DNA from 2 places in the Mycobacterium sp. NGS34 genome. Region 2 is predicted to be linked to the other one. Evidence: predicted binding sites of a transcription regulator. Region 2 holds the regulator's gene; the other holds the start of a gene.
The links. Region 2 encodes HspR, which represses chaperone genes until heat shock. Its sites were predicted from a motif close to ANNTGAGTNNNNNNNACTCANNT; they were not measured.
Positions count from the first base shown of each region.

Region 1 (15,842 bases), on a different contig from region 2:
GACGGGAGCTGGGCGCCCGCCGACCGGCGCGACGACGCCTGAGCGCCATCACCCCAACAGCCCGCGCAGGAACAGCGCGTTGCGCACGGCGTGGCCGCCCAGATCGTTGTTGAAATACATCCACACGTCCCTGCCGTCGCGGTCCCACTCGGCGATCTGGTCGGCCCAGCGCCGCAGCTGGTCGTGCGAGTAGCTGCCGGCGTAGATCGTGTCCTGATCCGGGCCGTGCATCCGGACGTACACCAGATCGGTGGTGGCGCGTGGCACGCACGCCAGCCCGGCGCCGCTCATCACCACGTAGGCGGCGTTGCGGCGTTCCAGCAATTCGTATACGGCCGGGTCGTTCCAGGAGGGGTGCCGCAGCTCGACGGCCACCCGGATGGATTCGGGCACACTGGCCAGGAAGGCGTCCAGGCGCGCGTCGTCGCGCTGTTGCTCGGGGTGCAGTTGAACGAGCAGCACCCCGCGGCGGTCGCCCAACAGCTGCCAGCAGCGCTCGAACCGCTCGATCCACGGTTCGGGCGAGGACAGCCGCCGGTAGTGGGTCAGCCCACGATGCGCCTTGACCGACATCCGGAACCCGTCGGGCAGCTGATCGCGCCAACCGGCGAACGTCGAATCCTTCGGCCACCGATAGAAACTCGCGTTCAGCTCGACGGTGTCGAAGACCTCGACGTAGCGGGCCAACCGTCGCGCCGACGGCAACCCGGTCGGGTAGAGCACATCCGCCCAGTGGTTGTAGGACCATCCGGAGGTGCCGATCCGGACGGTCAATGCCGGCGCACCTCGTCGTTGTCCACACCGCACCGCTTACCCGCGCCGTCTTCGAGCAAACGGCTGCGCTCACTTCGGGGGCAGGCCGCGGGCGTAGCCGGTGCCCTTGGTGACCCAATCCTGCAGCTGCCGTTTGGTTCGCACGCCGTCGCCTTCGACGCGCAGCCAGCCGCGGGCCTCCCGGCCCGCCATCACCATGGGGCCGACGTGGGCGCGCTTGAGCAGTTTGTCGGTGTCTTCCGGGGGCACCCGGACCAGCAGTCCGCCCTGCCCGCTGGCGGCGACCGACATGTTGCCGTTGATCAGGAATGCCAGACCACCGAACATTCGCTTTTCCTCGACGCCGCGCTCGGAGCCGAGCAGCTCGCGGATCCGGTTGGCCAGGTCTTCGTCGTAGGCCATGGGCCGACCTTAGCCCCGAGGTCCGACAGGCGCCGAGCCTGTAATTTTGCAGGCCTTTACTCGTAGTTCTCCTGAGGATTAACAGGCTCGGCGATTCGCTGTCAGTCCAGGTCGATCCGGATGGTCAGCAGGTCGCTGCCCATCAGTCGCACCACCGCGCTGTTGAGCCTGGGCAAGTCGCCCAGCCGCCGCAGCGGGTCGTCGTCGGGCAGCAAGTGGGCAGTTCCGTTGCGCCATCGGCCGCCGATGCGCACCCGTACTGCGGGAGTGGCCTTAATGTTGCGGACATAGTCCGAATGCTCGCCGTGCTCCGAGACCAACCAGAATTGGTTGTCGACCACCCGGCCGCCGACGGCCGTCCGGCGAGGCTGACCGCTCTTGCGGCCGGTGGTTTCGAGGATGACCCCCGGCATCTGCCGGCCGACCGGATTCACCAGCAGTCTTTGGATGCGATGGACCACTTGCCGTTTCAGGTTCCGAACGTCGGTCATAGGCTGCGATTCTGCCGCATTTGCGATGGGCGAATGTGAGGACAGCCGCCCCCTTGCGGGGGCGGCTGCCACATTCCGGTTTTAGGTACCGGGCGTTCCGACGGTGCCGCCGCCGTTCACCTGGCCTCCGGCGTTGCCGGCGGGCGTGTACGCCTGGAAACCGGCGGACGTGTTGACGCCCCACTGGCCCAGGTCCGGGTTGAAGACGACCGGAAGCTGGGTGCCGTCGGGGTCACCAACGGGCGGAGCCCAGGTGGCCGGGATCCCGTAGCGGTCCGGGTCGTTGTAGTGCCCCGGCGGCGGGAAGCCGTTCTGGCCCGGGGGAAGGGGGCTGCCCGGAGCGTTGCAGTTCACGCCCGGCGCGCCGGGGTTACAAATCGGCTGCCCCGGAATGAAGGGACCCTGGCCCGGACCCTGCAGGTCACGGTCCCCGCCCGGCACGTTCGGCCCGGGCACGTTCGGGCCAGGGCCGGGGACGCCCGGGATGCCCGGATCGGCCAGCGCGAAACCGGCGCCGATCCCGAAGGCCGCGGATCCGAGGCCACCGGCCATCGCGGCGGCTGCGGTGATCTTCTTGAGGTTCATGTGAACTCCTTGTCCAGCTTGGCTGCGACGCACGCAGCGCAACAGCATTGACGGTGTTGTTCAGTTGTCTCCCCAAGCTCCTGGGTTGGGCCTAGGGACAGGGGATGACCCCCTGGTCCCTCGGCTACCCGAGTCGGCCGAGCCGAAAACACGCTCGAGCCGATTATTGGCAGCAGACTCCCAGGTTTTTGACAAGCGACCGGCAGCCGGCGCCCTCCTAGGCGGCGACGGTCGCGGCCTGCGGCACCGGTTCGAGCGCCTGCGCGACGATCTCGGCGACATCCGTCATCGGCTTCACCTCCAGCGCGCCGAGCACCTCGGCCGGGACGTCATCCAGGTCCGGCTCGTTGCGCGCCGGAATGAAAACCGTTGACAGACCGGCCCGCTGGGCGGCCAGCAGCTTCTGCTTCACGCCGCCGATCGGCAGCACCCGGCCGTTCAGCGTGACCTCGCCGGTCATGCCGACGTCGGAGCGCACCTGGCGCCCAGTGGCCATCGACACCAGCGCGGTCACCATCGTGACGCCGGCCGACGGCCCGTCCTTGGGCACCGCGCCCGCGGGCACGTGCACGTGGATGCGCCGGTCCAGCGCCTTGGGGTCGACCCCCAGCTCCGCGGCGTGCGAGCGGACGTAGGACAGCGCGATCTGCGCCGACTCCTTCATCACGTCGCCCAACTGACCGGTCAACTGCAAACCCGGCTCGCCGTCGGTGGCGCCCGCTTCGATGTAGAGCACGTCGCCGCCCAGGCCGGTCACGGCCAGGCCGGTGGCCACACCGGGCACGGCCGTGCGTTCGGCGGACTCGGGGGTGAACCGCGGACGGCCCAGGTAACCGACCAGGTCGGGCTCGTCGATGGTCACCGGTTCGTCGGCGATCTTGGTCGTCACCTTGCGCAGCGCCTTGGCCAGCAGCCGCTCGAACTGACGAACACCGGGCTCGCGGGTGTAGTCCGCGGCGATCTTGCGCAGCGCGGCGTCGGTCACGGTGACCTCGTCGTCGTTCAGCGCCGCCCGCTCCCGCTGCCGGGGCAGCAGGTAGTCGCGGGCGATGGCGACCTTGTCGTCCTCGGTGTAGCCGTCGATCTGAACCAGCTCCATGCGGTCCAGCAGGGCCGACGGGATGTTCTCGATTACGTTGGCGGTGGCCAGGAACACCACATCGGACAGGTCCAGATCCAGATCCAGGTAGTGGTCGCGGAACGTGTGGTTCTGCGCCGGGTCGAGCACCTCGAGCAGCGCCGCGCTCGGGTCGCCGCGGTAGTCGGAACCGACCTTGTCGATCTCGTCCAGCAGCACGACGGGATTCATCGATCCCGCCTCGCCGATGGCACGCACGATCCGGCCCGGCAGCGCGCCGACGTAGGTGCGCCGGTGCCCGCGGATCTCGGCCTCGTCGCGCACGCCGCCCAGGGCGACGCGCACGAACTTGCGGCCCAGCGCCCGGGCCACGCTCTCACCCAGCGACGTCTTGCCGACGCCAGGGGGCCCGGCCAGCACCATCACGGCCCCGGAGCCACGCCCGCCCACGACCTGCAGTCCGCGCTGCGCGCGTCGGGTTCGCACGGCCAGGTATTCGACGATGCGGTCCTTCACGTCGTCCAGCCCGTGGTGGTCGGCGTCCAACACCGCCCGGGCCGCGCCCAGGTCCGTCGAGTCCTCGGTCCGCACGTTCCAGGGCAGGTCGAGCACGGTGTCCAGCCAGGTGCGGATCCAGCCGCTCTCCGGGCTCTGGTCGCTGGAGCGTTCCAGCTTGCCGACCTCGCGCAGCGCGGCCTCGCGCACCTTCTCGGGGAGCTCGGCCGCCTCCACGCGCGCACGGTAGTCATCCGAACCGTCGGGCTCGCCCTCACCGAGCTCCTTGCGGATGGCCGCGAGCTGCTGGCGCAGCAGGAATTCCTTCTGCGTCTTCTCCATGCCGTCGCGGACGTCCTCGGCGATCTTCTCGTTGACCTCGACCTCGGCCAGATGCGAGCTGGTCCAGTCGATCAGGACGCGCAGCCGCTCGGCGACGTCCACGGTCTCCAGCAGCTGGCGCTTCTGCACGTCGGTGAGGTACGACGCGTATCCCGACGTGTCCGCCAGCGCCGACGGGTCGGTCAGGCTGTTGACGTAGTCGACGATCTGCCACGCCTCGCGGCGCTGCAGCATGGCCAGCAGCAGCTTCTTGTATTCCGCGGCCAGGGCCTTGATCTCGTCGGTCGGCTCCGGCTCGGGCGCCTCGGTCACCTCGACCCACAGCGCGGCGCCGGGCCCGGACGCGCCCGCCCCGATGTGGGCGCGGCGCTCACCACGCACGACGGCGGCGGTGCCACCGCCCGCGATCCGGCCGACCTGCAGAATCTTGGCGATCACGCCGTGGGTCGGGTACCGGTCGTCCAGCCGGGGCGCGATCAGCAGCTGTCCCGACTCGCTGGCCTGCGCGGCATCGATCGCCGCCCGCGCGGCGTCGTCCAGCGCAATCGGCACCACCATTCCGGGCAACACGATCGTCCCGGTGAACAACACCGGCACGGACTTGGCTTCAGCCATTCGATCCTCCAAAAGTTGAGTCTGCTGCGCTTAACCCAGCCGGGCGGAGGTTTGTTCCCGACGTGATTTCGCCACGAGTGTGAAGCTGGCCGCACGTTGGACGGCGGGCGTGCGGGCAGCCGCACGCTCGGCTTACACGCTGGCTAAGGGCGTTACGCTGGCGGCGAAATCGGGCCCAGTCGACGCAACTGCGTCACGTGCTTGGGCGACAGCTCCTCGAGGCAGGTGGCGCCAAGTAGTCCCATCGTCCGGATGATCCCGCTCTGCAGGATCTCGATGGCGCGGGCCACGCCCGCCTCGCCGCCGGCCATCAGCCCGTACAGGTAGGCCCGCCCGACCAGCGTGCACCGGGCCCCGAGTGCGATCGCCGCGACGATGTCGGCCCCGGACATGATGCCGGTGTCCACCAGGATCTCGGTGTCCTTGCCCAGCTCACGCGCGACCGTCGGCAACAGGTGGAAGGGCACCGGCGCCCGATCCAGCTGGCGCCCACCGTGATTGGACAACACGATGCCGTCGACGCCGCGGTCCACGACGGCGCGGGCGTCCTCGAGCGTCTGGATCCCCTTGACCACCAGCTTGCCGGGCCATTGGGCCTTGATCCACTCCAGGTCATCGAAGGTCAGGCTGGGGTCGAACATCGTGCTGAGGTACTCGCCGACCGTGCCCGACCAGCGATCCAGCGAAGCGAAGGCCAGCGGCTCGGTGGTCAGCAGGTCGAACCACCACTTCGGGTGCGGCACCGCGTCCAGGACAGTGCGCAGCGTCAGCGTCGGCGGAATCGTCATGCCGTTGCGGTTGTCCCGCAGCCGCACGCCCGGGACCGGGACGTCGACCGTGGCCAGCAGGGTGTCGAATCCCGCGTCGGCCGCGCGCTTCACCAGCGCCATCGAGCGGTCGCGGTCGCGCCACATGTAGAGCTGGAACCACTTGCGGCCCTGGGGAACCGCGGTCACCAGGTCTTCGATCGCCGTGGTGCCCAGGGTGGACAGCGAGAACGGGATCCCCGCCCGCGCGGCCGCCCGCGCGCCGGCGATCTCGCCCTCGGTGTGCATCAGCCGGGTGAACCCGGTGGGCGCGATCCCGAACGGCAGCACGACCGGCTGGCCCAGGACGTTCCATCCGGCGGTCACGTTGGAGACGTCGCGAAGGATGGTGGGGTGAAACTCGATGTCGCGGAACGCCTGTCGGGCCCGCGCGATGGACAGCTCGTCCTCGGCCGCGCCGTCGGTGTAGTCGAACGCCGCCCTGGGGGTGCGGCGTTTGGCGATGCGGCGCAGGTCCTCGATGGTGTACGCGGCGGCCAGGCGGCGCTTGGTCGCGTCGAGCTGCGGTCGTTTGAACTGCATCAGCGGCGCCAGATCGCGCACCTTGGGCATTCGTCGCTTGACGGCCATGTATGCAACCGTAGTCATATGGCATCGGCAAGCGACCCGTTCGATCTGAGACGTTTTGTGTCGGCGCAGTCCGGGATCTACCACTCCGCCGTCGCGGAGCTGCGCGAGGGACGAAAACGCGGTCACTGGATGTGGTTCATCTTCCCGCAACTCCGCGGGTTGGGCACCAGCCCGATGGCGGCCCGCTATGGCATCACCTCGCTCGAGGAAGCCAGCAGTTATCTGCAGCATGAGCTCCTCGGTTCGCGACTACGCGAGTGCACTCGGTTGGTCAACGAGGTGCGGGACCGCTCGATCATCGACATCTTCGGTTCGCCCGACGACCTCAAGCTGCGCTCGTCGATGACGCTGTTCGCCCACGCCACCGACGACAACCACGAGTTCGTCACCGTGCTCGACAACTACTTCTACGGCCAGGAGGACCCTCTGACGCTGGCGCGGCTGACAGGCACCTAGGCCGGGCTTAGGATCCGCCAGCCGTGCGGCTCGACAACGAGCGTCTCGACGACCTCTTGCGGCGGCGCCGAGGATCCGGCGACCACCTCTGCGCGGTCGGCCCCGAGCTCCGGCAGCGCCAGGCGTAGCGGCTTGTCGTCGATGTTGAGCGCGACCAGCAGCGCGTCCTCACCGCTGCGCGTCTCGTAGACGTAGTGCCGGTTTTGCAGCCGCAACGCGGTCGTCGAGGCCGCGTGCAGCCACGGGTGACGGCGGCGCAACCCGACGAGGTACTGGTGCAGTCTACACATCTCGGCGCCGAACGCGTCCAATTCCACAGGGGGAGTGCCGAACTCGGGGCGTACCGCGTCGTCGCCGCCGTACCGCTCCTCCTTGACGCCGCGGAACCCGAGCTCGTCGCCCGCGTACACGCTGGGCACCCCACCGACGGTCAGCAGGATCGCCAGCGCGTGGGCCACGTGCCCGGGTCGGTCGAGGCGGCTGGCGATGCGGGTCACGTCGTGATTGCCGATGAACGTCAGCGGGGCGAAACTGGCGAGAAACTCGTTGTGCCGCTGCAGCGCCCAGTCCAGCTCGAAGAAGTTGCCGTCGTTGAGGGCGCTCCAGATCGCCTTCCACAGCTCGTACTGGGTGGCCGAGTCGAACTTCGCCGCCTCGACCACCGCGGCGTAGTCGCCGTGGATGAGCTCGCCGACGAACCAGGCGTCCGGATGCTGCTCGCGCACCCGCGGCAGCGTCGATGCCCAGAATTGTTGCGGCACAATGTAGGCCGCGTCGAGGCGCCACCCGTCCGCGCCGCGGCGCAGCCAGTGCGCCATCACGTCGGCGACGTAGTCGATGACCTCGGGGTTGTCATGGTTGAGCGTGATGAGTTCCGAGTGGCCCTCGAAAGTATCGCCGCTGAACCAACCCGTCGCCCGGTCGCGATAGCGCGGAAAGTCCACGCCGACGTGATTGAACACGCCGTCGAGCAGGACGCGCAGGCCGCGGCGGTGGGCCTCCGCGACGAAATAGTCGAAGTCGGCGTCTTCCCCGAGCCGGGGATCGATCCGGTAGTGATCGGTGGTGTCGTAACCGTGTGTGCGTGAGGCGAATATCGGGCCCAGCGCAACACCCGAGGCACCCAGCGCGATGGCGTGGTCGAACCAGTCGACGAGCCGCCGCAGCCGATGTTGACTCGGCTGCGACGGCTCGGACGACTCCGGAAATGCGCCGACGAATCCCAGCGGATAGACCTGCCACCAGATGGCGTGCTCTACCCAGGCTGGTGTCGTCACTGGTCAGCCGACGGCGGCCAGTGTCTGGGCGGTGACGATCGCTTGCGCCACACCCGCGACGATCGCCGCGGCCTTCAGCGCCTCGAGGATGGCCTCGCGGTCCACGCCCGCCTCGCGCAGCGTGTGCTCGTGGGCGACGACGCAGTGCGAACACCCGTTGATCGACGACACCGCGAAGGACCAGAGCTCGAAATTCGCCTTGTCCACACCCGGATTGGCGATGATGTTCATCCGCAACCCGGCCCGCAGATCGTCATACTGGCCGTCCAGGAAGCCGCGGCCCCGGTAGAACACGTTGTTCATGCCCATGATGGACGCGGCTCCCAACGCCGCCTGGTACGCCTCGGCCGACAGGTAATCGCCCGCCTCGGCGCCAATCTCGGCCAGCACCTGGGTGTTTCGCGTGGCCGCGGCGCTGGCCAGCAGGGTGCCCCAGAGCTGCTCCTCGCTCAGCACGGTGCTGCGCGTGATCGAGCCCAGGTTGAGCTTGAGGTCCTTGGCGTACTCGGGCAGCGCGGCCTTGAGGTTCTCGACGCTCATCTCGCCCCCCTTACGCCGATGCCTTGAGCAGCTCGCCGGCGTCGATGGTCGGGTCGCCCTTGCGCCAGTTGCAGGCGCACAGCTCGTCGGACTGCAACGCGTCCAGGACTCGCAGCACCTCGTCGACATTACGCCCCACGGATCCGGCGGTCGCCGAGACGAATTGGATTTCGTTATTCGGATCGACGATGAAGGTGACCCGGTCGGCGACGCCGTCGGCGTTGAGCACGCCGGTGGCCAGCGCAAGCTCCCGCTTGATGTCCGACAGCATCGGGAAGGGCAGCTTCTTGAGGTCTTCGTGCTGCGCGCGCCACTGGAAGTGCACGAACTCGCTGTCGATCGAGACGCCGAGCACCTGGGCGTCGCGGTCGGAGAACTCGTCGTTGAGCTTGCCGAACGCCGCGATCTCCGTCGGGCACACGAAGGTGAAGTCCTTGGGCCAGAAGAAGATAATGCGCCACTTGCCGTCGTGGTCCTCGTTGGTGATGGTGGTGAAGTAGTCGCCGGGTTGCTTGGCGTCCACCTTCGACAGGTCACCGCCGATGAGCGCGGTGAGCTGGTAGGCGGGGAATTGGTCGCCGATTGTCAGCAGGGACATATCGCTCCTTAACTGGAATTATTCAAGATTAGTCGTCTGCCACCATCTTGCCGCTCCGCCGATTTGAAGTAAAGGTGATATATCACACTATACTTATAGGTATGCCAGATAAGATCTATCAGCCGACCGTCGCCGGCCTTCGCGCGTTCGTCGCGGTCGCCGAAAAGCAGCATTTCAGCAGCGCCGCAACGAGTCTCGGCGTCAGCCAGTCCACGCTGTCGCAGGCGCTGGCGGCGCTGGAGGCGGGGCTGGGGACCCAGCTGATCGAAAGGTCCACCCGACGTGTCTTCTTGACGACGGAGGGAACACAGCTCCTGCCCCGGGCCCAGGCCGTGGTCGAGGCCGTCGACGCGTTCAGTGCCGCCGCCGCGGGCGCCTCCGATCCGCTGCAGGCCGGCGTGCGACTGGGCCTGATTCCCACCGTGGCGCCCTATGTGCTGCCGACGGTGCTGGCCGGGCTGGCCGACCAACTGCCGTCGCTGACGTTGCGGGTGATCGAGGACCAAACCGAGCGGCTGCTGCGGCTGCTGCGCGAGGGGGCCCTCGACGCGGCGCTGATCGCGTTGCCCGCCTCTGACGTGCCGGGCGCGGGCATGACGGCGATCCCCATTTACGACGAGGACTTCGTGCTCGCGTTGCCGCCCGGGCATCGGCTGTCGGGCAAGCGCCGCGTGCCCGCGACCGCGCTGGCCGAGCTGCCGCTGCTGCTGCTGGACGAGGGGCACTGCCTACGCGACCAGGCGCTCGACGTCTGCCAGAAGGCGGGCGTGCGCGCGGAGCTGGCCAATACCCGCGCCGCGTCGCTGGCCACCGCGGTGCAGTGCGTGACCGGCGGCCTGGGGGTGACGCTCATTCCGCAGAGCGCGGTGCCGGTCGAGGCCGCCCGAAGCCGGCTTGGGCTCGCGGAGTTCGCCGCGCCGCGCCCGGGGCGCCGGATCGGCCTGGTGTTTCGCTCCTCGAGCGGCCGCGACGAGTCCTACCGGCGACTGGCGGCGACGATCGGCAAATTGATCGGGAAGGAACACCAGGTACGCCCGGTCAAATAACCGCTCGCCGGCGGTAAGTTCGGCGCATGGAAAAGGTGATCGCGGTACTGATGCGCCCGGAGCCGGACGACGACTGGTGTGCCCGCCAACGGGGTCACGTCGCCGACGCGCTGTTAGAACTGGGCCTGTTCGGGCTGCAGGTGAACGTCCGGGACAGCGCGGTGCGTCACTCGCTGATGACGCTGACGACGATGGACCCGCCGGCGGCCGCGGTGGTGAGCATGTGGACCCAGCAGTGCTATGGCGACCAGATACAGGCGGCGCTCAAGTTCCTCGGCCAGGAATGCGAGCAGCTCGCCGCCTACCTGGTGACGGAGTCGGTACCGCTTTCCGCGCCACCTACCGAACCCGGTTGTCGGACAACGGGTCTGGCCAACATCGCGTTGCTGCGCCGCCCCGCACATCTGGACCAGGCGACCTGGCTGGCCCGGTGGCAGGGCGACCACACCTCGGTGGCCATCGAGACGCAGTCGACGTTCGGCTACACCCAGAACTGGGTGGTGCGAGCCCTCACCCCGGACGCGCCGGGAATCGCGGGCATCGTCGAGGAGTTGTTCCCCGAGGAAGCGATCACCGATCTGAAGGCATTCTTCGGTGCCGCCGACGACGACGACCTGCAATACCGGCTCGGCCGGATGGTCGCCAGCACAACTGCATTCGGCGCCAACGAGAACATCGACACCGTGCCGACCAGCCGCTACGTGTTCAGGACACCATTCCGGGATTGAGGACCGCTCATGACAACGCTCGACGAGGCAGTGGCGCTGGCCAAGGGGGAAAGCGGTCTTGCCGTGGTCTCGACGATTCGCGCCGACGGAACCGTGCAGGCTTCGCTGGTCAACGTCGGGCAGTTGCCGAGCCCGGCCACCGGGGAGCCCTGCCTGGCCTTCACCACCTACGGCAAGGTCAAGCTCGCCAACCTGCGGGCCCGCCCGCAACTGGCCGTCACGTTCAAGAACGGCTGGCAGTGGGCGACGGTCGAGGGCCGTGCGGAGTTGGCCGGCCCGGATGACGCGCCGGGATGGCTGAAAGACGCCGACCAGTTGCGGCTGCTGCTCCGGGAGGTGTTCACGTCGGCCGGGGGCACGCACGACGACTGGGACGAGTACGACCGAGTCATGGCCAAGGAGCGTCGCGCCGTGGTGCTGATCGAGCCGACCCGCGTCTACAGCAACGGCTGACCGTTAGGCTGCAGCCGTGACGCTGCAGATCGACGACAAGAACCGGGTGCGCACCCTCACGCTGAACCGGCCCGAGGCGCTCAACGCGTTCAACGAAGCGCTGTACGACGCGACGGCGGACGCGCTGCTCGCGGCCGCCGACGATCCCGAGGTCGCCGTCGTGCTGCTCACCGGCGCGGGCCGCGGGTTCAGCGCGGGCACCGACCTCGGCGAGATGCAGGCGCGGATCACCGACCCGGACTTCACGCCCGGAAAGCACGGCTTCCCCGGCCTGATCGACGCGCTCGCCGCTTTCCCGAAGCCCCTGATTTGCGCCGTCAACGGCGTCGGCGTGGGCATCGGCGCCACCATCCTCGGCTACGCCGACCTGGCCTTCATGTCGTCGACGGCGCGGCTCAAGTGCCCCTTCACCAGCCTGGGCGTGGCCCCCGAGGCGGCCTCGTCGTACCTGCTGCCGCAGCTGGTGGGCCGGCAGAACGCCGCCTGGCTGTTGATGTCCTCGGAATGGGTCGACGCCGACGAGGCGCTGCGGATGGGTCTGGTCTGGCGGGTCTGCGATCCGGAGGACCTGCTGCCCGAAGCCCGTCGGCACGCGGAAGTCCTTGCGGCCCGGCCGATTTCGAGCCTGATGGCCGTCAAGCACACGATGATGGAACCGGTCCGTCCGGAGATCGCCGCGGCGAGCGCGCGGGAAAGCGCTCACTTCGCCGAATTGATGGGCACCCAGGCCAACGCCGCGGCCCTGGCCGACTTCAACAAGCGCTAGCTACTGGGCGGGCTCGAATTGTCGCGACGCCGCGATGATCGCGCGCAGCGTGCGCCTGCAGCGCCCGCAGTCGCCTCCGGCCCCGCACGCCTCGGCGACTTCTTTGGACGTCGACGCGCCCCGCGCGACCGCGTCGGACACGGTCTGGTTGGTCGCCCCAACGCACAGGCACACGTACATCAGCGCACCCCTCGGGCGGATGTGTAAGCCGAGCGAAGAAGCCGCATGTTAGCGAAGTCTACCCTAAGTAGGTAAGCGATGCCTAACCCCAGGTCCGAGACCCACGCGACACACTGAGCACAGCCATACCTTCCTGGAAGATTCCAATTCGGCATGGCAAAGTGCTGCTAGCGCCCGGTGTTTCAGCCCAGCCCGCCGCCGCGGCCAGACGTGACAGCCCTCAGACGCTAGGAGTTGACCATGCAAGGTGATCCGGACGTTCTGCGTCTGCTCAACGAGCAACTGACCAGCGAGCTCACCGCGATCAACCAGTACTTCCTGCATTCCAAGATGCAGGACAACTGGGGCTTCACCGAGCTGGCCGAAAAGACCCGCGAAGAGTCGTTCGACGAGATGCGGCACGCGGAGGAGATCACCGACCGCATCCTGCTGCTCGACGGGCTGCCGAACTACCAGCGCCTCTTCTCGCTGCGCGTCGGGCAGACCCTGCGCGAGCAGTTCGAGGCCGACCTGGCCATCGAATACGAGGTGCTGGAGCGGCTAAAGCCGGGGATCATCATGTGCCGCGAGAAGCAGGACAGCACCAGCGCCAACATCCTGGAAAAGATCGTGGCCGACGAGGAAAAGCACGTCGACTACCTCGAGACGCAGCTGGAGTTGATGGAAAAGCTCGGGGAGGAGCTGTACTCCGCGCAGTGCGTCTCGCGTCCCCCCAGCTGACGAGTTGATTGCCGCCGCCTGACGCTGGGCACCCGTATGCATCGGGCGCCGACGGAAGGGCAGGCATGACGAGCACGACACCGGCTGCGGTTCCGACCCGCCAGGCCCACGAGTCGACGCCCGGCGACGCCGCGGTCAACCCGCAGCGACGGAATTTCATCTTCGTGGCGGTCCTGCTCGGCATGCTCATGGCGGCACTGGACCAGACGATCGTTGCGACCGCGCTGCCGACCATCGTCGCCAACCTCGGCGGGGCGGGCCATCAATCGTGGGTGGTGACCAGCTACCTGCTGGCGTCGACCATCATGACCGCCCTCGTCGGCAAGTTCGGTGACCTGTTCGGCCGCAAGCGGGTGTTCCAGGCGGCCGTGGTGTTTTTCGTCGGCGGGTCGGTGCTGTGTGGGCTCTCGACGTCGATGGGCATGCTGGTGGCGGCGCGCGCGCTGCAGGGCATCGGGGGCGGCGGGTTGATGGTGACCGCCATGGCGCTGATCGGCGAGGTGATTCCGCTGCGGGATCGCGGCCGCTACCAGGGCGCCATGGGAGCGGTGTTCGGCGTCACCACGGTGATCGGACCGTTGCTCGGCGGGTACTTCACCGACCACTTCACGTGGCGCTGGGCGTTCTGGATCAACGTGCCGATTTCGATCGTGGTCTTCTTCGTGGCCGCCGCGGCCATCCCGGCGCTGGCCGACCGCAGCAAACCGGTCATCGACTACGTCGGGATCCTGTTCGTCGGGCTGGGCGCCTCGGGGCTGACGCTGGCCACCAGCTGGGGCGGCACCACCTATCCGTGGGGCTCGGCGACCATCGTCGGGCTGTTCGCCGGCTCCGCGGTGGCCCTCGGGATCTTCGTATGGGTCGAAAGCCGCACGGCCGCACCGATTCTGCCGACCCGGTTGTTCGGCAGCCCGGTATTCACGGTGTGCTGCGTGCTGTCCTTCGTGGTGGGGTTCGCGATGCTGGGCGCGCTGACGTTCCTGCCCACGTACATGCAGTTCGTCGACGGCGTCTCGGCCACCACGTCGGGCCTGCGCACGCTGCCGATGGTGGTGGGAATGCTGACCACGTCGATGGGCAGCGGCGTGCTCGTAAGCCGCACGGGCAAATACAAGATCTTTCCCGTCGCCGGCACCGCGGTGATGGCGGTGGCGTTCTTCCTGATGTCGCGCATGGACCCGTCGACGTCGACCCTGGTGCAGTCGCTGTTCCTGATCATCCTCGGCGCGGGGATCGGGATGTGCATGCAGACGCTGATCCTCATCGTGCAGAACACCTCGAGCTTCGACGATCTCGGCGTCGCCACCTCGGGCGTGACGTTCTTCCGCACCATCGGAAGTTCTTTCGGCGCAGCGATATTCGGTTCGCTGTTCACCAACTTCCTGCACGGCCGGATCGGTCCGGCCCTGACCGCCGGCCGCGCGCCGGCCGCCGCGGCCGCTTCACCGGAGGCCCTGCACCGGCTGCCCCGCGATATGGCCGCGCCGATCGTGAGTGCCTACGCCGACTCGCTTACCCAGGTGTTCCTGTGGGCGGTTCCGGTCGCGCTGGTCGGCTTCGTCTTGGCGCTGTTCCTGCGTGAGGTGCCGCTGCGGGGCATCGGCAACAAGCGGAGCGACATCGGCGAGGCGTTCGCCATGCCCACCAACCAGACTCCCGACGAGATGCTGGAGGCCGCGGTCGGCCGCCTGCTGCGGGGCGTTCCCGGCATGCGACTGCGCAGCATCGCGATGCGACCCGACTGCCGGCTCGACGTCGCCGGGTTGTGGGGCGTCCTGCGCATCAACCGCTACGGGCAGATGTACGGGGTAGCGCGGCTCACCGACATAGCGGACTATCTACGCATCCCGTTCGAGGTGCTGGAGCCCACCTTCTCCCGCCTGGTCGCGACCGGTTACGCGCGGGGCGAGGGCGACGAATTGTGGCTGACCCCGGCCGGGGCGCACCAGGTCGAATACGTGCATTCGCTGCTGCTGGCCTGGCTGGTCGACAAGCTGGAGCGCTCGCCGGGCTTCGAGGGCCGGCCCGACCGGCGACAGGTGCAGGCCGCGCTCGAGCGCGTCGCGCATCGAGTTCTGGCCCAACGCGATTGGGACAGCGAGACGCCGACGGTGGCCATAAACGCGCTAGGCCAGGGGCCCGGGCGTACTATCTCGCCATGAGCCGAATCGGAACGTTCGCTGACGACGACATCTATGGCTGGGCCGCGAAGTCTCCGGACCTCGGCGGCGCGATCGCCAACTTCAGTCATGCGGTCTACACCAAGAACCGGCTGCCCATGCGCACCCGAGAACTGGCGCGCACGGTCATCGCCCACGACAACGAATGCACGGTGTGCATGAACACCCGCGACGCCGACGGGCCCGCGGCGGGCGTGGACGAGGAGCTCTACGAGCACGCGCTCGAGTGGCGCACTTGGCCGGGGTACAGCGAACAGGAGCGCCTCGCGGCCGAGTTCGCGCACCGGTTCGGCACCGAGCACACGAAGCTGCGCGATGACGAGGACTTCTGGGCCCGCGCCAACGAGCACTTCTCCGAGGAGCTGCTGGCCGACCTCGCCATGTCCTGCGCCCTGTGGGTCGGGATGGGCCGGATGCTGCGGACCCTCGACATCGGTCAGGCCTGCATGCTCACGTTGCCCAGCCGCGCCTAGCCGTCGCGACACTGCAACCGCTGCGACGACGCGCCGAGAACCGCCGCGGCCAGTTAAGTTTCGCGGGCACAAACACCGCCATCGCCGTGTTGCGATACCTGTGAAGATTCGCTTCGGTGTCGGGCTGGGCGCGGACACCGCTCCGGACCGGCTCGCCGGCATCGTCGATCACCTGGAGAGCAGCGGGGTGGACTCGCTGTGGTTCTCCGAGCTGGTCTACTCCCCGGCGGTCGATCCGGTAGTCGG
Region 1 covers NZ_JCALDM010000004.1:265,418-281,259, forward strand. The annotation lists gene AC5Y7V_RS12875 (Rossmann-fold NAD(P)-binding domain-containing protein) at 1-42, shown strand, start outside; gene AC5Y7V_RS12880 (DUF72 domain-containing protein) at 49-774, opposite strand; gene AC5Y7V_RS12885 (TfoX/Sxy family protein) at 844-1,176, opposite strand; gene AC5Y7V_RS12890 (nitroreductase family deazaflavin-dependent oxidoreductase) at 1,278-1,667, opposite strand; gene AC5Y7V_RS12895 (hypothetical protein) at 1,749-2,252, opposite strand; gene lon (endopeptidase La) at 2,470-4,782, opposite strand; gene AC5Y7V_RS12905 (alpha-hydroxy acid oxidase) at 4,935-6,179, opposite strand; gene AC5Y7V_RS12910 (DUF1810 domain-containing protein) at 6,198-6,635, shown strand; gene AC5Y7V_RS12915 (alpha-amylase family protein) at 6,632-7,912, opposite strand; gene AC5Y7V_RS12920 (alkyl hydroperoxide reductase) at 7,916-8,452, opposite strand; gene AC5Y7V_RS12925 (peroxiredoxin) at 8,463-9,050, opposite strand; gene AC5Y7V_RS12930 (hydrogen peroxide-inducible genes activator) at 9,152-10,096, shown strand; gene AC5Y7V_RS12935 (EthD domain-containing protein) at 10,123-10,824, shown strand; gene AC5Y7V_RS12940 (PPOX class F420-dependent oxidoreductase) at 10,834-11,277, shown strand; gene AC5Y7V_RS12945 (enoyl-CoA hydratase/isomerase family protein) at 11,294-12,043, shown strand; gene AC5Y7V_RS12950 ((2Fe-2S)-binding protein) at 12,044-12,223, opposite strand; gene bfr (bacterioferritin) at 12,464-12,943, shown strand; gene AC5Y7V_RS12960 (MDR family MFS transporter) at 13,009-15,105, shown strand; gene AC5Y7V_RS12965 (carboxymuconolactone decarboxylase family protein) at 15,102-15,596, shown strand; gene AC5Y7V_RS12970 (TIGR03854 family LLM class F420-dependent oxidoreductase) at 15,697-15,842, shown strand, end outside.
Region 1: the regulator HspR is predicted to act here: its motif matches at 4,796-4,818, upstream of lon (endopeptidase La).

Region 2 (15,842 bases):
GTCAGCCGCTCTACGTCGCGGGCGACCAGAACCAGGTCGTAGCCGTCGCGCGCAAAGCGCCGCGCGTAGCCCCCGCCGATCCCGGACGTCGGCCCGGTGATCAGGGCTACGGGTCGAGGCATGAGCGACAGTGTAGTGACGCGGGCCTAACCGGCCTCAGCGCTGGTAGTTACTGGCCCCGTGGCCGTTGCGCCCGGTCGGCGGCTGCCGACCCTGGTCCCGGCGCAGCGGCTCGGTGGGGCGGCGGGTCGCCTGGACATCCGAGCCCAGCAACCCCGACACGTCCGGCTGCGACCGCCGGGACGGCAGCTCCAGCCGACCGGCCGGCGCCAGGGGCCGGCTCGGTGCCGCGTTGCGCAGCCCCGCCGGCGCCCCCGCGTCCTGCGGGGTCTCCTGGGGCACCGGCGGCAACACGCGCAGCAGGTCGTTGAACTGGCGCACGGTGCGCAGCCCCTCGTCCCATTGCGCGCGCGTGCTGGAGATCGGCATGGCGACCAACGTCCAGTTCTGCTCGTTCCACATGATCTCGGCGCAGTCGGGGGCGGTGTGCGCGAAGGTGACCATGCGCCGGTCGCAGGCCCGGCGGGCCGCGTCCAGATTGGTCGAATAGACCATCCGCGGCCCGATCGCGCCCAGCAGCCAAATGTCGCTCTCCCGAGGCTCTTTCAGCCCCTTGAGGCGCAGGTCGACGACGACGTTGGTACCGACCTTGCGGTGCAGCGCGATCACCGTCGCGACTTCCTCGACGTCGAAGATGTAGACCGCCTCGCCGCGGATCTGGCCCAGCACGACGTTGTGGGCGGGGACGTCGCCCGCCGTCGAGATCACCCCGCGCTTCCAGCGCTTGAGGATGTCGGTCGATTCGCGCTCGTAGTCGAAGCCGTGCGACCGCGCCCACGATTTACGGCGCCTGCTGCGTCCCCGCTGTCGATCGATGTCGACGTACACCAGCACGCCCGCGCCGACAAAGCACAGCGCGGACAGCGTGAACCAAAGGGGGACCATCCCACACAGGGTATCCGCTGTCGGCCCGGAATAGACAATGCGACCAGGTCACAAGCAAATTAAGGTTTGCTAGTGCGCGCTGGGTGCGCCGAACGTCGACTTGTTGGGCGATTTCGGGCGAAATGCCGACAACAAGTCGACGTTGGGGCGAAGTGTCAGCCCAGGATCAGCGAGTCCCCATCCGGGCTGACGTTGACCGGAACGGTGTCGCCGTCGTGCACCTCGCCGGCCAGCAGCATCTTCGCCAGCTGGTCGCCGATGGCCTGCTGCACGAGCCGGCGCAACGGCCGCGCCCCGTAGACCGGGTCGAACCCGCGCTGCGCCAACCACCGCTTGGCCGGCAGCGAAACCTCCAGCTGCAGCCGCCGCTGCGCCAACCGCTTGCCCAGCTGCTCGAGCTGGATGTCGACGATCTGCACCAGCTCCTCGGGGTTGAGCCCGTCGAAGATCAGCACGTCGTCGAGGCGGTTGATGAACTCCGGCTTGAACGCCGCGCGCACCGCCGCCATCACCTGCTCCTCGCTGCCGCCCGACCCGAGGTTGGACGTCAGGATGAGGATGGTGTTGCGGAAGTCGACCGTGCGGCCCTGCCCGTCGGTGAGCCGGCCCTCGTCGAGGACCTGCAGCAGCACGTCGAACACGTCCGGGTGTGCCTTCTCGACCTCGTCGAACAGCACCACGGTGTAGGGGCGCCGGCGCACCGCCTCGGTCAGCTGACCGCCCTGGTCGTAACCGATGTAGCCGGGGGGCGCACCCACCAGCCGGGCGACGGAATGCTTCTCGCCGTACTCGCTCATGTCGATGCGGACCATGGCCCGGTCGTCGTCGAACAGGAAGTCGGCCAGCGCCTTGGCCAGCTCGGTCTTGCCGACGCCGGTGGGGCCCAGGAACATGAACGAACCCGTGGGCCGGTTCGGGTCGGCCACCCCGGCGCGGCTGCGCCGCACCGCGTCGGACACGGCCTGCACGGCCTTGCGCTGCCCGACCACGCGCTTGCCCAGCTCGTCTTCCATCCGCAGCAGCTTGGCGGTCTCGCCCTCGAGCATCCGCCCGGCCGGGATGCCGGTCCACGCCGACACCACGTCGGCGATGTCGTCGGGCCCGACCTCCTCCTTGAGCATCACGTTCTCGCGGGCCTCGGCCTGCGGCAGCGCGGCCTCGAGCTTCTTTTCCACCTCGGGGATGCGCCCGTAACGCAGCTCGGCGGCCTTGGCCAGGTCGCCGTCGCGCTCGGCGCGCTCGGACTCTCCGCGCAGCGCCTCCAGCTGTTCCTTCAGCTCGCGGACGACGTCGATCGCGCTCTTCTCGTTGTGCCACCGGGTGGTCAGCTCGGCCAGCTTCTCCTTCTGGTCGGCCAGCTCGGCGCGCAGCTTCTCCAGCCGCTCCTTGGACGCCTCGTCCTCTTCTTTGGCCAGCGCCATCTCCTCGATCTCGAGGCGGCGCACCAGGCGCTCGACCTCGTCGATCTCGACGGGACGCGAGTCGATCTCCATCTTCAGCCGGCTGGCGGCCTCGTCGACCAGGTCGATCGCCTTGTCCGGCAGGAACCGCGCGGTGATGTAGCGGTCGGACAGCGTGGCGGCGGCCACCAGCGCGGAGTCGGTGATCCGCACGCCGTGGTGCACCTCGTAGCGGTCCTTCAGGCCGCGCAGGATGCCGACGGTGTCCTCCACCGACGGCTCCCCGACGAACACCTGCTGGAAGCGGCGCTCCAGCGCGGCGTCCTTCTCGATGTACTTGCGGTACTCGTCGAGCGTGGTGGCGCCGACCAGCCGCAGCTCGCCGCGGGCCAGCATCGGCTTGATCATGTTGCCGGCGTCCATCGCGCCCTCACCGGTCGCACCGGCGCCGACGATGGTGTGCAGCTCGTCGATAAACGTGATGATCTGCCCGGCGGAGTTCTTGATGTCGTCGAGCACGGCCTTGAGCCGCTCCTCGAACTCGCCGCGGTACTTGGCGCCGGCCACCATCGAGCCCAGATCGAGCGAGACGACGGTCTTGTCGCGCAGGCTCTCCGGCACGTCGCCGGCCACGATGCGCTGGGCCAGGCCCTCGACGATCGCGGTCTTGCCGACACCGGGCTCGCCGATCAGCACCGGGTTGTTCTTGGTGCGACGGGACAGCACCTGCACGACACGACGAATCTCGTTGTCGCGCCCGATGACCGGGTCGAGCTTGCCCTCGCGGGCCCGCTCGGTCAGGTCGGTGGAGTACTTCTCCAGCGCCTGGTAGGTCGACTCGGGGTCGGCGCTGGTGACCCGCGCGCTGCCGCGGACCTTGACGAACGCCTCCCGCAACGCCTGCGGTGACGCGCCGTGCCCGGTGAGCAGCTTGGCGACGTCGGAGTCGCCGGTGGCCAGGCCGACCATCAGGTGTTCGGTTGAGACGTATTCGTCGTCCATCTCGGTGGCCAGCTGCTGGGCGGTGGTGATCGCCGCCAGCGATTCGCGGGACAGCTGCGGCTGCGAGCTGGCGCCGCTGGCCTGCGGGAGCTGGTCCAGGATGCGCTGCGCCTCGGCGCGGATGGTGGCGGGCTCGACGCCGACGGCCTCCAGCAGCGGCGCGGCGATCCCGTCGTTCTGCGTCAGCAGCGCCAACAGCAGATGGGCGGGCCGGATCTCCGGATTGCCGGCGGCCGAGGCCGCCTGCAGGGCCGAGGTCAGGGCCGCCTGCGTCTTGGTGGTCGGGTTGAAAGAGTCCACGACACCTCCGTTCGGGTACTTGGGTAAAAATGCTTGTCGGGTATTTCAACGCCGTCAAGGTTGAGTCTGTTCCGCTCAACTCTAGTGGATTTTGCGCATCTTGGAATAGAGGCTTAAGTCGCCACCCCGCTTAAACTCGGGGCCCGTGAGCCTGGAGGACCGCGACGCGTTGCGCGTGCTGCGCGACGCCTTCGCGCCGGGCTCCGACGCACTCGTCCGCCGGTTCTATACCCACTGGTTCGCCCTCGACGTCTCGGTGCGCGACCTTTTCCCGCCCGAAATGGGCGCCCAGCGGGCCGCTTTTGCGCACGCCCTGCACTGGGTCTACGGGGAACTGGTCGAGCAGCGCGCCGCCGAGCCGGTGGCCTTCCTGGCGCAGCTCGGGCGGGATCATCGCAAATTCGGCGTGCTGCCGAACCATTACGGCACCCTGCGCCGCGCGCTGTACGCGACGCTTCGTGACCGCCTCGGCGACGCGTGGACCGAGCCCGTCGCGGCGGCCGCCGACCAGTCGCTCAACCTGATCACGGGGGTGATGAGCGGCGCCGCCGACGCCGAGCAGGGGCCGGCCTGGTGGGACGGCACGGTCATCGAGCACATGCGGGTCTCCCGCGACCTGGCCGTCGTGCGGCTGCAGCTCGACCGCCCAATGGACTACTACCCCGGCCAGTACGTCGACGCCCACGTTCCGCAGTGCCCGCGCCGGTGGCGCTACCTGAGCCCGGCGATCCCCGCCGACCCGGGCGGCGGGATCGAGTTCCACGTCCGCCAGGTGCCGGGCGGCCTGGTCAGCACCGCGATCGTCAACGAGACGCGGCCCGGGGACCGGTGGCGGCTGTCCAGCCCGCACGGCGGCCTGCGGGTCGACCGGGACGGCGAGGACGTCCTGATGGTCGCCGGCAGCACCGGGCTGGCGCCGCTGCGGGCGCTGATCATGGACCTGTCCCGCTACGCGGAAAACCCGCGGGTCCACCTGTTCTTCGGCGCCCGCTACCGCTGCGAGCTCTACGACCTGCCCACGCTGTGGCAGGTCGCCCAGCACAATCCGTGGCTGTCCGTGTCCCCGGTCTCGGAGTACAGCCTCGACCCGTCGTGGGCCGCCGACTATCCCGACGTGACGCCGCCGCGCGGCCTGCACGTGCGCCAGACCGGCCGGCTGCCCGACGTGGTGACAAAATACGGTGGCTGGGGCGACCGGCAGATCCTGATCTGCGGCGGGCCGGACATGGTCCGCGCCACCAAGGCCGCGCTGGTGGCCAAAGGTGCTCCGCCCGAACACATTCAGCACGACCCACTGTCCCGGTGAACCGAGGTACGCCATGCAGATCGTGACCCTGACCGACCCGTCGTCGCCGGTGGCGGCGCAGTTCGTGCCCGAGGCGGGCATGATCGGCACGTCGCTGACCGACGCGGGCACCGAGCTGCTCGGCCAGCGGCGCGGCCTGCGGGCGTACGTCGAGGCGGGCAAGACGATGGGCATCCCGATCCTGTACCCGTGGGCAAATCGATTGGGCGACAACACCTACACGGCCGAGAACGTTACGGTGACGCTGACGCCGGGGGAGAACGGCGTTCGTCCCGACCCCAACGGGTTGCCGATCCACGGCACCCTGGCCGCCTACCCGGGCTGGCGGGTGACGGCGGAGTCGGGCAACGAGCTGACCGCCGAGGTGGATTTCGGTGCCGACCCGCGTCTGCTGGCCGGCTTTCCGTTCCCACATGTGCTCTCGGTGGCGGTGCGGCTGGCCGACCGGGCGCTGACGGTGCGCACCACCGTCACCGCGACCGGCGACACCGCGGTTCCGCTGTGCTTCGGCTTCCATCCCTATCTGCACCTGCCCGGCGTTGCCCGCGGCGACTGGCTGATCGAGACACCGCCGCTGCGGCACTTGCGGCTCGATGAGCGCGGCCTGCCCACCGGAGAATCCGAAAACCAGCCGGCTAGCGAAGAACCATTGGGCGACAAGGCTTTCGACGACGCCTACGACCAGGTCGGCGAGGGCGCCGTGTTCGCGGTGTCCGGCGCCGGGCGGCGCGTGGAGGTGCACTTCGAGCGGGGCTATCCGGCGGCCCAGATCTTCGCCCCACTAGCCGAGGATGTGGTGTGCTTCGAGCCGATGACGGCGCCGACGGACGCGCTGCGCCGCGGCGGCTACCGGTGCGCGCGCCCGGGCGCGCCGGCGGTCGCGCAGTTCTCGATTCGGGTGTGAGCGAACATCTTTCACCACCGCATCATCGGGAACGGCCGCAGCGGGTGCCCCGCGGCGTAGCGGCTCAGGCCCTTGGCGAGGAACGCGTGGAAGCCGCAATACGGCAACTCGGCGACGACGGACCGGATGGCCGGGCGCCCGACCCCGTCTCGCAGCAAGCCACGGCTCACGTCGATGCGGTCGGCTATCCGAAAGGTCTCGGCCATCCGGTCGTGCGACGGCCGCAGCCGGTGGTGTTCGACGATCAGCCTGCGCACGTCGTCGACGTTGTCGACGCCGAATTCCCCGGCGTACGCCGCGGCCAGGTCGGCGGACGGCTCCAAGTAGTCGAACGTGCCGGCGGTCCAGATGCCGAGATCGTGTGCGGCCCAGGCCAAGACGGCGAAGTCCGGGATCGGGGCGGCGAGCAGCCGTTGGTGGTAGTTGATGCCGCGGTAGACGTGATTGCGATAGGTCGGCAGGTGGTCACCCAGCTCGCGTTGATAGCTAGTCAGCAGGGATTCGACGATTGGGTGAGTGGTGACAACTTCCATGCCCTGACGTTAGCCCGTCTGCCCCCCGGCGCCGTCGGCGCCGAACAGCTTCCCGCGAGCGCCCCCAGGGCCACCCAGGCCGCCGAACACGCCGCCGTTGCCGCCGGTGCCACCATTACCGATCAGGGACGCATTGCCGCCGGTGCCGCCCTGACCGGCGAACGACGCCCCTGTGCCGATGGCGCCGCCGACGCCACCGACGCCCCCGTTGCCGATCGGCCCGGCGTTGCCGCCCGTGCCGCCGTGCCCGCCGATGCCGGCGTGCCCCGCGGCGCCGCCCCCGCCGCCGCTCCCGCCGTCACCGAAGAGCAGGCCCCCGTTGCCGCCGCCGCCACCGGCCCCGCCGCTATGGATGCTGAAGGTGGTGTCGCCCGCCCCTCCGAGGCCGCCAACGCCGCCGGTGCCGATCAGGCCGGCATTGCCACCGTGGCCGCCGGCGCCACCGTTGCCCGGCGTCGCACTGATGCTGAGACCCCCGGCCCCGCCCGCGCCGCCGTTGCCGTAGATCAACCCGCCCGCGCCGCCGGCGCCGCCTGCGCCGCCGCCTATCGAGCCGTTGGGGCCGCCCCCGGCGCCACCCGGTCCGCCGATGCCGAACAGCCCCGCGTTGCCGCCCGCGCCACCGGTTCCGCCGAATCCGCCGGCGCCGCCCGCCCCACCGTTGCCGATCAGCCCGCCGGCGCCACCATTTCCGCCGGCCACGCCGTTGTTCGTGCTCGCACCGCCGGCGCCGCCGTTGCCCCACAGGATGCCGCCCGCGCCGCCGGGTTGCCCGACGCCGCCAACGGTTCCGCCGTTCGCGCCGTCACCGATCAGTGGGCGCCCCAGGAACAGTTGGGTCGGCGCGTTGATCACGCCCAGCACGTCCTGCTCGATCGTTTGCAGCGGCGACGCGTTCGCGGCCTCGGCGCCGGCGTACGCGCTCGCCCCGGAATTCAGCAGCTGGATGAATTGCTGATGAAATCGTTGCGCCTGGACACCCAGCGCCTGGTAGGCCTGCCCGTGCGCGCCGAACACTGCGGCAACCGCCTGAGACACCTCGTCATTGCCCGCGGCCAGCAGTTGCGAGGTCGGCGCCAGCGCCGCGGCGTTCGCCGCTTGCACGGCGGAGCCGATGTTGGCCACGTCGGTGGCCGCCGCCGTTACGAATTCCGGGGTTACGAGCACGAGGGACATGGCCCCGACCATAAGACGCGCGAAGCGGGCCGCGAATCAGGGATTTCCCTAACCTTTTGCAGCCCCCGCGGCGGTCGCCTAGCGCGGCCTTCGCGGTTGCCAGACCACCAGCGCGGTGCTCTTGGGCACCACCGCCAGGTCGCGGCGCTGGCCGGCGCGCACCTGCGCCAGCTCCTCGGTCAGCTCCTTGACGCGCGACTGCAGCGCCTCCACCTGGTTGGTCAACTCGATGATGCGCTTGATGCCGGCCAGGTTGACGCCCTCGTCCTGCGACAGCCGCTGCACCTCGCGCAACAGGTCCACGTCGTGCTCCGAATAACGACGTCCCCCACCGGAAGTGCGCCTCGGGCTCACCAGCCCGAGGCGGTCATAGGTGCGCAGGGTCTGCGCGTGCATGCCGGCCAATTCGGCCGCCACCGAGATCAGGAAGGTCCGGGCCTCCTCCTTGGGATTGCGTGAGCCTCTGGCCATCAGCGATTACCCGCCCATCCCGCGCGCGGGTTGAAACCACTGGATTGCTCGGCGGCCGCGTAGGCCTCCAGCGCCTCCTGGGCGGCGCCCTCCAGGTTCGGCGGCACGGACACCTTCACGGTGACCAGCAGGTCGCCGTTGCCGCCGCCGCGCTTGGGCACGCCGCGCCCGCGCACCCGCAGGATGCGGCCGTCGGCGGTGCCCTTGGGCACCCGCACGCCGACCTTGCCGTCCAGCGTGGGAACCGAAAGCGTTGAGCCCAAGGCTAATTCGGTGAAGCTGACCGGGACGGTCACGGTGAGGTCGTCGCCGTCACGGCCGAACACCTTGTCCGGCCGCACATGCACGGTCACATACAGGTCGCCCGACGGCGCGCCGCGCAACCCGGCCTCGCCCTGCCCGGGCAGGCGGATCCGCTGCCCGTCCTCGACGCCCGGCGGTATCCGCACGTTGATGGTGCGGGTGCGGGTCGTCACGCCGGTGCCTTTGCACTCGTCGCACGGGTGCTCGATGATCGAGCCGCTGCCCCGGCAATCGGCGCAGGGTTCGGAGAAACCGAACGCACCCTGGTTGCGGTTGATCACGCCGGCGCCGTTACAGCTGGGGCACACCTTCGGGCTGGTGCCCGGGCGCGCCCCGCTGCCATGGCAATTCGTACACGGCGCCGGGCTGGTCAGCCGCAGCGGCATCGCCACGCCCTTGGCCGCCTCGACGAAATCGAGCTCGGTCTCGGTCTCCAGGTCGTTGCCGCGCCGCGGCCGGCTGGGACGCGGGCTGGCGCCGCCGCGTCCGAACAAGCCGCCGAACAGGTCGCCGATGTTCGCGCCGCCACTGCGCCCGGCGGCGTCGAACAGGTCGCTGAGGTTGAACTCCGCGCCGTCGCCACCGACGTTGAAGCTGAAGCCGCTGCCGCCGTCGAACCGGCGGCCGCCGAAACCGCCGCCGGCGAACAGGCGGCGGGTTTCGTCGTACTCCTTGCGCTTGGCCGGATCCGACAACACGTTATGCGCCTCCGACACCGCCTTGAATCGTTCGCCGGCGGCCGGGTTGTCAGGGTTGGCGTCCGGATGCAGGTCGCGCGCCAGCTTGCGATAGGCGCGCTTGATCTCTTCCGGGCTGGCCTCAGAGGAGACGCCCAGCTCCTTATAGAAGTCCTTTTCGACCCATTCACGCTGGGCCATGCCGCGTCACCCCCTCACCTTTCGCTATCTATTTGTTGTCTTTTGTGATTGTGGTGCTTACTCACCGGAGCCGTCGGCGTTATCGGCCGTGTCGGACGGTTGCGTTTCGGCGGCGACGGCTTCTTCGCCGTCGCCGGCGACGGTGTCGACCACGCCGACCAGCGCGTGCCGCAGCACCTGGTCGCCCAGCTTGTAGCCCTGCCGCATGACCGTGCCGATCACCGGCTTGGAGCCGTCGGCGCCGTCGCCCTCGTGCTGCACGGCCTCGTGCAGCACCGGGTCGAAGTCCTCGCCCTCCGCGCCGAACGCCGTGAGGCCGAGGCCGGTGAGGGCGCCTTCCAGCTTGTCGGCGACCGACTTCAGCGGGCCGGACTCCAGGTCGCCGTGCTTGCGGGCCCGGTCGAGATCGTCCAGCACGCCGAGCAATTGGCTGACCACGGCGGCCTTGGCCCGGTCCGCGGCGGCCTGCTGGTCGCGCAGCGCGCGCTTGCGGTAGTTGGTGAAGTCCGCCTGCACGCGCTGCAGGTCGGCCGTCAGCTCGGCGACCTTGTCGCCCGACTCGGCCTTACCGGCGGGCGCCCCGCCCGGCGCTGCCGCGCCGGGGGGGACGTGCCGTACTTCGCCGGTCTCGGGATCGATGCGCCGCTTGTCGGTGACCGTTACCTGTTCCGGGTTGCCCTCGCTCACTTGGCCTCCCGGTCGTCGTCGACCACCTCCGCGTCCACGACGTCATCGGCCGAGCCTGCCGCGCCACCCTGCTCGGGGCCGCCGGCCTGGGCGCCCTCGGCCTGGGTGGCCTCGTAGATGGCCTGGCCCAGCGCCTGGGACTCCTGGCCCAGCTTCTCCATCGCCGCCTTGATCGCGGAGATGTCGCTGCCGGCCAGCGCCGACTTGGCCTCGGCCACCGCGGCGTCCACCTTGTTCAGGGTGTCCTCGGGGACCTTCGAACCGCCCTCGGCCTCGCGTTGTTCCTTGACGAACTTCTCCGTCTGGTAGACCAGCGTCTCGGCCTGGTTGCGGATGTCGGCCTCCTCGCGGCGCTGACGGTCCTCCTCGGCGTGCGCCTCGGCGTCCTTGATCATCCGGTCGATCTCCTCCTTGGACAGGCCGGAGCCCTCCTGGATCTTGATCGTGTTCTCCTTGCCGGTGCCCTTGTCCTTGGCCGTGACGTGCACGATGCCGTTGGCGTCGATGTCGAAGGTGACCTCGATCTGGGGCACGCCGCGCGGGGCCGGCGGGATGCCGGTCAGCTCAAAGGAGCCGAGCAGCTTGTTGTGCGAGGCGATTTCGCGCTCACCCTGGTAGACCTGGATCTGCACGGACGGCTGGTTGTCGTCGGCCGTGGTGAAGGTCTCCGACCGCTTGGTCGGGATCGTGGTGTTGCGCTCGATCAGCTTGGTCATCACGCCACCCTTGGTCTCGATACCGAGGCTCAGCGGCGTAACGTCAAGCAGCAGAACGTCTTTCACCTCACCCTTGAGAACACCGGCCTGCAGCGCGGCGCCCACGGCAACCACCTCGTCGGGGTTGACGCCCTTGTTGGGCTCCTTGCCGCCGGTGAGTTCCTTGACCAGCTCGGTCACCGCGGGCATGCGGGTGGACCCGCCCACCAGCACGACGTGGTCGATGTCGGCCACCGAGATGCCGGCGTCGGAGATCACCGACTTGAACGGCTGACGGGTGCGGTCCAGCAGGTCCTGGGTGATCTTCTGGAACTCGGCGCGGGTCAGCTGCTCGTCGAGGAACAGCGGGTTCTTGTCCGCGTCGACGGTGATGTAGGGCAGGTTGATCGAGGTGCTCTGCGAGCTCGACAGCTCGATCTTGGCCTTCTCCGCGGCCTCACGCAGCCGCTGCATCGCCATCTTGTCCTTGGTGAGGTCGATGCCGCTGGTGCCCTTGAACTTGTCGACGAGCCATTCGACGACGCGGTCGTCCCAGTCGTCGCCACCGAGGTGGTTGTCACCGCTGGTGGCCCGGACCTCGACCACGCCCTCGCCGATCTCGAGCAGCGAGACGTCGAAGGTGCCGCCACCGAGGTCGAAGACCAGGATGGTCTGTTCCTTCTCGCCCTTGTCCAGGCCGTAGGCCAGCGCCGCGGCGGTGGGCTCGTTGACGATGCGCAGCACGTTCAGGCCGGCGATCTGGCCGGCCTCCTTGGTCGCCTGGCGCTGGGCGTCGTTGAAGTAGGCGGGCACGGTGATGACCGCGTCGGTGATGTCCTCACCGAGGTAGGCCTCCGCGTCTCGCTTCAGCTTCATCAGCACGCGGGCGCTGATCTCCTGCGCCGTGTACTTCTTGTCGTCGATCTCGACGGACCAATCGGTGCCCATGTGCCGCTTCACCGAACGGATGGTGCGGTCGACGTTGGTCACCGCCTGGTTCTTGGCGGGCTGGCCGACCAGCACTTCACCGTTGCGCGCGAACGCGACGATCGACGGCGTGGTCCGCGAACCCTCGGAGTTCGCGACGACGACGGGGTCGCCGCCCTCGAGAACCGAGACGACTGAGTTGGTGGTCCCGAGGTCGATACCGACCGCACGAGCCATAGTGATTCCTCCTGATTACGTAGAGCTTCTTTGGTGCCACTATGCTGAGTGAACCCCGCTCAAGCCTGCCCTCGCGGGTGTCCTGGTGTCAACCCAGCCTTGAGTCTGCTTCACTCAACTTGTCGACCATGCTAACGGCGGGCGCGCGCGTCTTGTTCCCGGGGTGGTCGTTGCGTGTGAACGCAGGGCGCCCTGGACGCACGATCGACGCCGTCAGCTCACACTCGGCTCCGGCCCCGGGATCATCTCCTCGATCAGCGAGAACACGGCGCGGGTGGCGGCGCTGGGCGGGCGCGCCGCCGACCTCGCGACATACAACCGCCAGCACAGGTCGTAGCCGGAGATGCTCACCGTCGCCAGGCCGTCGTCGCCGATCTCGTCGAGGATGAACCGGCTCAGGAAGCCGATGCCGAGGCCGTTCCGGACGTGGGTCGCGGTGGTGGCGATATCGGCGACCTCGAGGGCGATCGTGCGCTGCACCCCGGCCGCGGCGAAGGCCCGGTCGACCACCGCCCGGTTGCCGTAGCCGGGCGGCCCGTCGACGAACGACATCCCGGCCAGCTCGGCCAGTGACACCGACTCCCGGCCGGCGAGCGGGTGATCCGCTGGGACGACCAACAGCAGCGGAAAGGCGGCGACGAGCCGGGTGTGCAGGTCGGCCGGCGCCCCGTCGGGGAAAACGAGGAGCGCGACGTCGAGGCTGGCGTCGCGGAGCTGCTGCGCGAGGCCCGCCGAACCGGCCCGGGCGAAACGGATTTGGACCAGCACGCCGGGATGGCGGGCCCGCAGCTCGGCCAGCAGCCTCGGCAGGTCGATGTTGTTGATCGACATCAGCGTCCCCAGCCTGACGGTGCCGCGGACGGCCCCGACGGAGTCGACGGCGGCGACGACGGCGTCTTTGGCCGCGCGGGCGGCGTCGATGGTGGCGCGGGCGTGGGGCTCGAGCTCGCGTCCCGCCGCCGTGAGCGTCACCCCCGCCGGCCCGCGGACGAACAGCTCGGCGCCGAGTTCGCGTTCGAGGGCCTTGATCGTCGCGGACACTCCGGACTGGACGACGTGCAGCCGTTTGGCGGCGCGGGTGAAGCTGAGGGTGTCGGCGACAGCGAGGAAATACTCGAACTGGCGAAGCTCCACCGAGCCATTATCACCGCCGGTGATGGCTCCCATCAGGAATTTTCGTTGGCTTTTGACGGTTGGGCCAATTTACGGTTCGCAATTGGGTCGCGTCGATCCCAACCCCCTCAATCGGACGGTGCGCTTTATGAGTTTGCAGGGCCCCACCCTGACCAGAACCCGGACCCGGTGGTCCTCGGCGTCCACCGACGACCAGTTCGTCGTGCAGAACCCCGCGACGGGGCAGACGGTCACGGTCGTCCAGGGCGCCGGGCCGGACGAGGTGGACCAGGCCGTCCGCCGGGCGCACGCCGCGCACCTGCGCTGGAAGCAACGCCCCGCGCGCGAGCGCGGCCGATACCTGCGCCAGGTCGCCGAGGTGATCCGCGCCCACGCCGACGAGATCGCCGCGCTGGAGACGCTGGAGATGGGCAAGCCGATCACCCAGGCCCGCAATTTCGACGTGGAAGCCGCGATCGCCATCTTCGAGTACTTCGGCGCCATGGTGGAGGCGCTGCCCAGCCAGGCCCGCGACTACGGCCCCGTCCTGGACGTCACCACGCTGGAGCCGTACGGGGTGATCGCGGGCATCGTCCCGTTCAACTGGCCGCCCATCCACACCGCGGGGAAGGTCGCGCCGGCGCTGGCGGTCGGCAACGCCGTCGTGCTCAAGCCGCCGGAGCAGACGCCCTCGGTGGTGTTGCGGATGGTCGAGCTGATCCAGTCGGTCCTGCCGGAGGGTGTGGTGCAGGCCGTGCCGGGCCGGGGCGAGGTGGGCGCCGCGCTGGCCGGGCATCGGCTGGTCGGCAAGGTGTCGTTCACCGGGTCGCCGCGGACGGGCGCGGCGGTGCTGCGCACCGCGGCCGGCAACCTCACCCCGACGCTGATGGAGCTGGGCGGGAAGAACCCGCTGGTGGTTTTCGACGACGCCAACCTGCACGAGGCGCTGCTGGCCGCGGTCGACGGCGGCTTCTTCAACCAGGGCGAGGCGTGCACCGCGGCGTCGCGAATCCTGGTGCACGACAGCGTCTATGCGGAGTTCGAGGCGAAGCTGTGCGCCGCGGTGGGGCGGCTGCGGGTGGGTGACGGCGCCGACCCGGCGACCGACGTCGGCCCGCTGGTCACCCGCAAGCAGCAGAACCAGGTCCTCGATTACCTGCGGATCGGCGTGGCCGAAGGCGCCCACATCGCCGCTCAGGCGCCGCTGCCCGACGATCCCCGATTGGCCGACGGCTTCTACGTCGCGCCGACGGTGCTGACCGGCGTGACCCCCACCATGCGGGTGGCCCGCGACGAGATCTTCGGCCCGGTGGTCACCCTCATCCCGTTCAGCGACGAGGACGAGGCGGTGCGCATCGCAAACGCCACACCGTTCGGATTGGTCGCGGCGGTGTTCACCCAGGACAGCGACCGGGCGCTGCGGGTGAGCCGGCGGATCCGCGCCGGCGCCGTCTTCGTCAACAACTATCACCGCATCTCCATCGGCACCGGTTTCGGCGGCGTCGGCCACAGCGGTTTTGGCCGCGAGCACGCCCAGGAGACGCTGGCGGAGTACGGCTACACCAAGACGATCCGGCTGGCCGCCGACCGCGACGAGCTGACGTACTGGAGCGCCGCGGCCCGGGTGCTGGCGGGCTGATGCGCACGATAGCCCTCGAAGAGCATTACGCCACAACGGAATTCCTCGACGGGCCGGGCCGCTGGCTGGCGTCGCGCACCGGAATCGTCGAACCGATCAGCGACCTGGGCGACGGCCGGATCGCGGCGATGGACGATGCCGGCGTCGACGTGGCGGTGCTGTCGCTGGCCGCGCCGGGCGTCGAACAGCTGGACGGTCCGGAAGCCGTCCGCTTGGCCCGCGCATGCAACGACGAGCTCGCGAAGGCGGTCGGGCGCTACCCGGACCGGCTGGCGGGCTTCGCCGCCGTGCCGATCAGCGCGCCCTCCGAGGCCGCCGACGAACTCGAGCGGGCGGTGCGCGAGCACGGCTTCGTCGGCGCGGTGATCAACGGGCACAGCCAGGGCATCTACCTGGACGACCTGTTCTTCGACCCCGTCCTGTCGCGTGCTGCCGCGCTGCGCGTGCCGATCTACCTGCACCCGACCATCCCGCCGGCCGGCGTCATCGAGTCCAGCTACGCGGGGTTCGCCGACGAGGTCACGTTCGCTCTTTCCACGGTCGGCTGGGGCTGGCACATCAACACCGGCACCCACGTGCTGCGGGTGATCCTCGGCGGCGTGTTCGACCGATACCCGTCCTTGCAGATCATCATCGGGCACATGGGCGAGGCGATCCCGTTCATGCTGCCGCGCTTCGACGCGACGCTGAAACCCGAACTGACTGGCCTGACGCACCCCGTCAGCACCTACCTGAGGCGAAACCTCAACTACACCTTCGCCAATTTCAACGACGGGCCGACCTACGCCAACCTCGTCGCCCAGGTCGGCCTTGAGCGGGTGTGCTTTTCGGCCGACTACCCGTTCGGGTCGATGCGCGCGGCGCGGGATTTCCTGGACGGCCTGCCGCTGGGCGACGACGAGCGAGCGCTCATCAGCCACCGCAACGCCGAGCGGCTGCTGGGCCTCTAAAAACTTCGCCGATTGTTGGTCGGCATGCGGCGCCCTCATGAGTTAGCCTGAGCGTTCCCGGAGCCACCACGGCAGGAGCTCGATGTCACCGTCAGACAGTGCCGCCGAGCGGCTCGCCCGCGAGGACGAGGGCTATCACAAGAGCCTCAAAAACCGCCAGATTCAGATGATTGCCCTCGGCGGCGCCATCGGAACCGGGCTCTTCCTCGGCGCCGGCGGGCGGCTGGCGTCGGCGGGGCCCGGGCTGTTCCTGGTCTACGGGGTCTGCGGCATCTTCGTCTTCCTCATCCTGCGCGCGCTCGGCGAGCTCGTGCTG
Region 2 covers NZ_JCALDM010000001.1:831,674-847,515, reverse strand. The annotation lists gene AC5Y7V_RS04085 (SDR family NAD(P)-dependent oxidoreductase) at 1-122, opposite strand, end outside; gene ttfA (trehalose monomycolate transport factor TtfA) at 157-1,005, opposite strand; gene clpB (ATP-dependent chaperone ClpB) at 1,161-3,707, opposite strand; gene AC5Y7V_RS04070 (FAD-binding oxidoreductase) at 3,853-5,013, shown strand; gene AC5Y7V_RS04065 (aldose 1-epimerase) at 5,027-5,917, shown strand; gene AC5Y7V_RS04060 (hypothetical protein) at 5,929-6,450, opposite strand; partial or broken gene AC5Y7V_RS04055 (PE family protein) at 6,463-7,626, opposite strand; gene AC5Y7V_RS04050 (heat shock protein transcriptional repressor HspR) at 7,705-8,097, opposite strand; gene dnaJ (molecular chaperone DnaJ) at 8,097-9,278, opposite strand; gene grpE (nucleotide exchange factor GrpE) at 9,336-9,965, opposite strand; gene dnaK (molecular chaperone DnaK) at 9,962-11,824, opposite strand; gene AC5Y7V_RS04030 (LysR family transcriptional regulator) at 12,038-12,958, opposite strand; gene AC5Y7V_RS04025 (aldehyde dehydrogenase family protein) at 13,086-14,576, shown strand; gene AC5Y7V_RS04020 (amidohydrolase family protein) at 14,576-15,526, shown strand; gene AC5Y7V_RS04015 (amino acid permease) at 15,609-15,842, shown strand, end outside.